Regions from separate parts of the Leclercia sp. S52 genome, predicted to be linked through region 1. Evidence: predicted binding sites of a transcription regulator. Region 1 holds the regulator's gene; each other region holds the start of a gene.
The links. Region 1 encodes PhoB, which activates phosphate uptake and scavenging genes when phosphate is short. Its sites were predicted from a motif close to CTGTCATAAAACTGNCNNAT; they were not measured.
Positions count from the first base shown of each region.

Region 2: a site for PhoB is predicted at 1,236-1,255, ahead of kdgR (DNA-binding transcriptional regulator KdgR). Genes of this name have one in related genera too.
Region 3: a site for PhoB is predicted at 974-993, ahead of uvrB (excinuclease ABC subunit UvrB). Genes of this name have one in related genera too.

Region 1 is NZ_CP152474.1:1,023,615-1,025,886, reverse strand. Features, by position in the region: partial or broken gene phoR (phosphate regulon sensor histidine kinase PhoR) at 1-1,125, opposite strand, end outside; gene phoB (phosphate response regulator transcription factor PhoB) at 1,147-1,836, opposite strand; partial or broken gene sbcD (exonuclease subunit SbcD) at 2,031-2,272, shown strand, end outside.
Region 2 is NZ_CP152474.1:2,940,902-2,943,173, reverse strand. Features, by position in the region: gene AAHB66_RS14195 (MFS transporter) at 1-1,168, opposite strand, end outside; gene kdgR (DNA-binding transcriptional regulator KdgR) at 1,347-2,138, shown strand; gene AAHB66_RS14185 (YobH family protein) at 2,193-2,272, opposite strand, start outside.
Region 3 is NZ_CP152474.1:1,411,397-1,413,668, forward strand. Features, by position in the region: partial or broken gene AAHB66_RS06710 (ATP-binding cassette domain-containing protein) at 1-498, opposite strand, end outside; gene uvrB (excinuclease ABC subunit UvrB) at 1,246-2,272, shown strand, end outside.

The DNA of each region.
Region 1 (2,272 bases):
CGATAAAAACGCTCGGTCAGGCGAGGAATGTGCTCCGGGCCAATACCGGGACCATCATCCTCCACGCTGAACTCCGCCCCCGTGGGCGCATGCTGCCAGCGCACGATAATGTGGGTGCCCGCCGGAGTGTGATTCACCGCGTTATAGACCAGGTTGGAGATAGCGCTGCGCAGTTCATCGTTACTGCCACGCACTTTGAGGCTGTTATCCACCTCGAAGGTGATCTGGTGCTGCTGCTGGCTTAAGGTTTGCGCCTCACGCTCTAACATCCGCAGCATCATCGGCACATCGATGGTTTCATTGAGCGCCAGGGTTGGCGCGGCCTCAATGCGGGAGAGGGTCAGCAGCTGCTTCACCAGCCCTTCCATGCGCTGCGTCTGCTCGCGCATGGTCTGGAGGGCTTTTTCCCGCGGCGCGCCCTCGAGCGTCTGCTCCTGCATCATCTCCAGATAGCCCTGCAACACCGTCAGCGGGGTGCGTAACTCGTGGCTGACGTTAGCGAAGAAGTTGCGCCGCGCCCCTTCCAGCTGGTGCATTTGCGTCACATCGCGCGCCACCATCAGCCACTGTTTGTCGCTGTAAGGCATGACGCGGATCTCCAGATGGCGACCGTTGTTCAGCACCAGATTATGCGGCCGGGTGAAATCGCGTTTTTTCAGATACTGCGCGAACTCGGGGTAGCGCAGCAGGTTGAGGATATTCTGTCCATTATCGTCCGGCCAGCGCAGGCCCAGCAGCTGTTGCGCCAGTCCGTTGCACCAGAACATCGCCCCCCTCTTCGGTGGTGAGCACCACCGCATCGGGCAGAGATTCGGCGCCGCTGCGAAAGCGTTTGATCAGGCTGCCCAGCTCGCGTCGGCGTTTTTTATTACGCATCTGCATCTGGTGCAGGCCATACAGCAGAGGTTCCCAGCTGCCGCTTCCCGGCGGTGGGGTCATACTTCTGTCAACCCACAGCCACCATGAGAGGCGGAGCAGATTCCAGAAGTGCCAGATCAGCAGTCCGGTGACGGCCGCCAGCAAAAACCAAGGTAAATAACCGAAAACGGCCCCGAGGATCAGGGCCGGGATACAGCAAAGTACCAGTTCAAAACAGAGCCTTTTCCATGACAGCCGTTCCAGCACGCGTCACACTCCTGTCATTGTTCAGAAACGGGTTGAGAAACGATAACCCGTGCCGCGGACGGTCTGTACCATGCGATCGTGACCGCTGGTTTCAAGGGCCTTACGCAGACGACGAATGTGAACATCCACCGTCCGGTCTTCAACATAGACGTTAGTTCCCCACACATTATTGAGCAACTGCTCGCGGCTGTAGACGCGTTCCGGGTGGGTCATGAAGAAGTGCAGCAGTTTGAATTCGGTCGGTCCCATATCGAGGGGATTTTCACCGGTCATCACGCGGTGCGAAGTGGGATCCAGGCTCAGACCCTGCATCTCGATCACCTCTTCCACCGCCATCGGTGAAATACGGCGCATCACCGCCTTGATACGCGCCACCAGCTCTTTCGGTGAGAAGGGTTTGGTGATGTAGTCATCCGCCCCGGTCTCCAGACCGCGAACGCGATCTTCCTCTTCGCCGCGGGCCGTCAACATCATTACCGGAATATCGCGGGTTAAGGCTTCACGTTTGATATGTTTGATGAATTGCAGACCAGAGCCGCCGGGCAACATCCAGTCGAGCAGGATCAGATCGGGCCAGGGTTCGTTGAGCTGATTCACCGCGCTGTCGTAATCTTCGGCTTCCACCGGTTGAAAGCCATTTTGTTCGAGCACGAAACAGACCATTTCACGAATGGGTGCTTCATCTTCTACGACCAGAATACGTCTCGCCATACTTAGCCCTGTCTTATTTAGGTTACATGTTTGTAATACGGCGTCATTATGCGTCAGATTTATGACAGATTTATGAAAAACCTGCCCACCAATAAAGGCAAGCCGTTGTTTTCTGGCCGCCCTGATTGTAGCGGTTATCTTCCTTCCCCTGAATGTTTATAATCCCGCTTACTTTTTTTTGCCACGGATCTGTTATGCGCATACTTCACACCTCGGACTGGCATCTGGGACAGAACTTCTACAGTAAAAGCCGCGCCGCCGAACATGAAGCGTTCCTCAACTGGCTGCTTGAGATGGCACAATCCCATGAAGTCGACGCCATCCTCGTGGCCGGGGACATCTTCGACACCGGATCGCCACCCAGCTATGCGCGAGAGCTGTATAACCGTTTTGTGGTGAACCTGCAGAAGACCGGTTGCCATCTGGTGATTGTGGC
Region 2 (2,272 bases), 1.9 Mb from region 1:
GGGCGGCGGTGATGATGGTATGGTTATTCGGCGACTGGAACAGACCAAAGCCCGCCCCGCACAGCACCATCCGCCAGATAATATCCAGATCGTGCGGTGCCGCGGGCAGCAGGGCGAGGGCAAAAAGACCGGCAGCCATTATCACCATCCCCAGCGCCCCCAGTAATCCCGCATGCACCCGCTCAATCAGATAACCTGCCAGCGGTGCCATCACCATAGTCGCCAGCGGCCAGGGCGTTAACAGCAGACCCGTTTCCACCTCTGAACGGCCAATCACGCTCTGCAGGAAGAAAGGCAGGGAGACCAGGGCCAGCATCTGCGCGCAGAAGGAGCATATTGAGGTGCAGATGGAGAGGGAGAAGAGCGGAATACGCAGCAGATCCACCGGCAGTAACGGCACCGGCAGCGACAGCTGACGACGCACGAAGAAGAAGCCGATCGCTAGCAGCGCCACGACCTCGCCGGCAATCAACGTCAGCGACTGTCCCTGAGCGAAACCGCTCAGGGCGGTGATCAGCAGGCCAAAGGTGAGGGCGTTCATCACCGCGCTCGGCAGATCGAATTTAGGCATGCTGCTTTTCGGGCCGTTGGCGGGCAAATAGCGCAGAGCGAACAGCAGCGCCACGATCCCCAGCGGGACGTTGATCAGGAACAGCCACTGCCAGGAGGCCACCGAGAGGATCGCCGCGGCAATCGTCGGCCCCGCCGCCGAGGAGACGGCGACAATAAAGGAGTTAATACCCATTCCCCGACCCAGATGCCGCTGCGGATAGATAAGACGTATCAATGCGGTATTGACGCTCATCAGCGCCGCGCCGCCAAACCCCTGAGCGATGCGCGCCAGCGTCAGGGTGTGCAGGGTGTCCGAAAGGGCGCAGAACAGGGAGGTCAGGGTAAAGACCGCCAGTCCGCACTGATACACCCGGCGGTAGCCAAACATGTCCCCCAGGAAAGAGAACGAAAGCAGCGAGATAACAATCGCTATCTGATAGGCGTTGACGATCCAGATCGAACTGGCCGGCGAGGCATGCAGGTCGCTGGCGATAGTCGGCAGGGCGACGTTAGCGATGGCACCATCCAGCACCGCCATGGAAATACCAATGATAATGGTCGCAATCGCACCATAGCGCTGCGGTAACGGCAGGCCATCTGTGGGAGTTTTTGTCATGAGAATGAATGAGCAGCACAGGTAATTATTAACAGGGTAACGATATTATCACTGTTATTTCGGTTATATGTCGCAGATTTGTAACCAGGTTAGCCAGGATTGATTGCAGCAATGCGGCGGCGAATTTATAATAAAAACCGGTTCTGAATTTTATAAAACACTTGCGTTGAGGTGATTAATGGCAATCGCGGATTTGGATAAACAGCCAGATTCTGTTTCTTCTGTATTAAAGGTGTTTGGCATCCTGCAGGCGCTTGGCGAAGAGCGCGAAATTGGTATTACTGAGCTGTCCCAGCGTGTGATGATGTCAAAAAGCACCGTTTACCGCTTTTTACAGACCATGAAATCACTGGGTTATGTTGCACAGGAAGGCGAGTCTGAAAAGTACTCTCTGACCCTGAAGTTATTTGAACTGGGCGCACGCGCGCTGCAGAACGTCGATCTGATCCGTAGCGCGGATATTCAGATGCGTGAACTCTCTCGTCTGACGAAAGAGACGGTGCACCTGGGTGCGCTGGATGAAGACAGCATTGTCTACATTCATAAGATCGACTCTATGTACAACCTGCGCATGTATTCACGCATTGGCCGTCGTAACCCGCTGTACAGTACCGCTATCGGTAAAGTCCTGCTGGCATGGCGCGACCGTGAAGAAGTGAAGCAGATCCTCGAGAACGTCGAGTACAAACGCAGCACAGAACGCACCATCACCACCACCGAGGAGCTGTTAGCGGTGCTGGATAAAGTGCGTGAGCAGGGTTATGGCGAAGATAACCAGGAGCAGGAAGAAGGCTTGCGCTGCATCGGCGTACCGGTTTTCGACCGTTTCGGCGTGGTGATTGCCGGCCTGAGTATCTCCTTCCCGACGTTGCGTTTCTCTGAGGAACATCTGCACGAATACGTGGAGATGCTGCACACGGCGGCGCGGAAGATTTCTGAGCAGATGGGTTACAACGACTATCCGTTCTGAGTTTTACCCGCATAAAATAACGCTGCCAGATGGCAGCGTTTTTTATGCCCGGCATCAGCCGTTATCGATCACCGTCTCGCTCTTTCGCAGCAGCGGGCAGCGTGAGAGGCCGATAATGCCGCTGTCAGAATGAA
Region 3 (2,272 bases), 390 kb from region 1:
ACAGCTGGCCGGTGCCGCGGCTGGGCTCGTCGAGGATCAGCAGACGAGGGCGAGTCACCAGCGCGTTAGCCAGTGCCAGCTGGTACTGCTGATCGTCATTAAGGCCCGAGGCACGCTGCTGGCGCAGCGGGTAAAGCTCCGGAAAGAACTCAAATACGTCGCGGCTCACCGTTCCCCCCCGCGATGCCTTTCGCCATCCGCGCAATATGCAAATTCTCATCAACCGTCAGCTGCGAAAAGATCCGCCTGTCCTGCGGTACAAAGCTGATGCCCGCCCCGGCCTGCTGTAAATCGCAGGGGGGAAGCACCGGCGTCATGCCAGACCATGGTGCCGCTGGCGATGGGCAGCAGGCCGGCAATGCAGTTCACAAGGGTGGTTTTTCCCATCCCGGGCAGCCCGAGAACGCCGGTGCAGACGCCGGGAGGGAGATCGAGGTCAACGTTCCACAGGGTGTGGCGATCCCCGTAATACTGGTTTACGGCGCGCAGGCTTAACATGTTGTTGCTCCTTTTCAGGCATCGGTGTCCCCTGATACTCTGCAAGACTCTTGCCACTGCCCGGAAAACGGCGCTTAAACCTTCTTTTTTCGGATTAGGTTCAAAAAACAGCCAGACGACGAGAAGATAATGCACTGCATCGGTGCCCCGTATGATGCGCCTGGTGCAGGTACTATTTTGGTTAAAATGTGAGCAACTCCGCACCAATTCGTTCGCTGTTTTTTGTCATAAGATCGCCATAATTAGGCGATAAAAATTTTTTACCGCCGCGCTGGGGGTAAAAACCGGGAACGGGCCGAGTCACGTTCCGTATGGGCTGGAGGCAGTTATCCACTATTCCTGTGGATAACCATGTGCATTAGAGTTAGAAAACACACGGTAAGCGAGAAAATACGCGGCCTGCGCCTGAATTGCTGCGAAACGCGTCTTTTAGAAAACTTTTTTTGCAGATCAACGCGTTAAATAAAAGCAATCATTGTCATCAAAGTGTCAATTGGATGGGGTAAAGACCGGCGCCTCGCCTTGACAAATGTTAAAAAACAAAAAATTCTGGGGATAACCCACCCCTGATGGAATTTTATCCCGCCGCAGCCGAAATTTTGCGCAGCTTTGCTTGATTCCCACTGGTGATGGCACAAAATGGCGCATATGTTACTGGTTTTATATCCAGTATAATTTACTGGCAAAAATAGCCATCAGGAGTAAAATTACACACCTGCCGTATTAATCATCATCAGGTCGCCGTTCATGAGTAAACCGTTCAAACTGAATTCCGCTTTCCGTCCTTCTGGCGATCAGCCCGAAGCGATTCGCCGTCTGAAAGAGGGGCTGGAGGATGGGCTTGCACACCAGACGCTGCTGGGGGTGACCGGTTCGGGTAAAACCTTTACCGTCGCCAACGTGATCGCCGATCTGCAGCGCCCGACAATGGTGCTCGCACCCAACAAAACCCTGGCCGCACAGCTGTACGGCGAGATGAAAGAGTTCTTCCCCGATAACGCGGTGGAGTATTTCGTCTCGTACTACGACTACTATCAGCCAGAAGCCTACGTTCCCAGCTCCGATACCTTTATCGAAAAGGACGCCTCGGTGAACGAGCATATCGAGCAGATGCGTCTGTCCGCGACCAAAGCCCTGCTCGAGCGCCGTGACGTGGTGGTGGTGGCCTCGGTATCAGCCATTTACGGCCTCGGCGATCCCGATCTCTACCTGAAGATGATGCTGCACCTGACCCAGGGGATGATTATCGATCAGCGCGCCATCCTGCGACGTCTGGCGGAGCTGCAGTACACCCGCAACGATCAGGCGTTCCAGCGCGGTACCTTCCGCGTTCGCGGGGAAGTTATCGACATCTTCCCGGCGGAGTCGGACGACTTCGCCCTGCGCGTGGAGCTGTTCGATGAAGAGGTGGAGCGGCTGTCGCTGTTTGACCCGCTTACCGGCCACGTGGAGTCGATTATTCCGCGCTTCACCGTCTACCCGAAAACCCACTACGTGACCCCGCGCGAGCGCATCGTGCAGGCGATGGAAGATATCAAAGTCGAACTGGCGGATCGCCGCAAAACGCTGCTGGATAACAACAAGCTGCTGGAAGAGCAGCGCATCAGCCAGCGTACCCAGTTCGATCTCGAGATGATGAACGAGCTCGGCTACTGCTCCGGTATCGAAAACTACTCGCGCTATCTCTCCGGCCGCGGGCCGGGCGAGGCACCGCCAACCCTGTTTGACTACCTGCCGGCGGATGGCCTGCTGGTGGTGGACGAATCTCACGTGA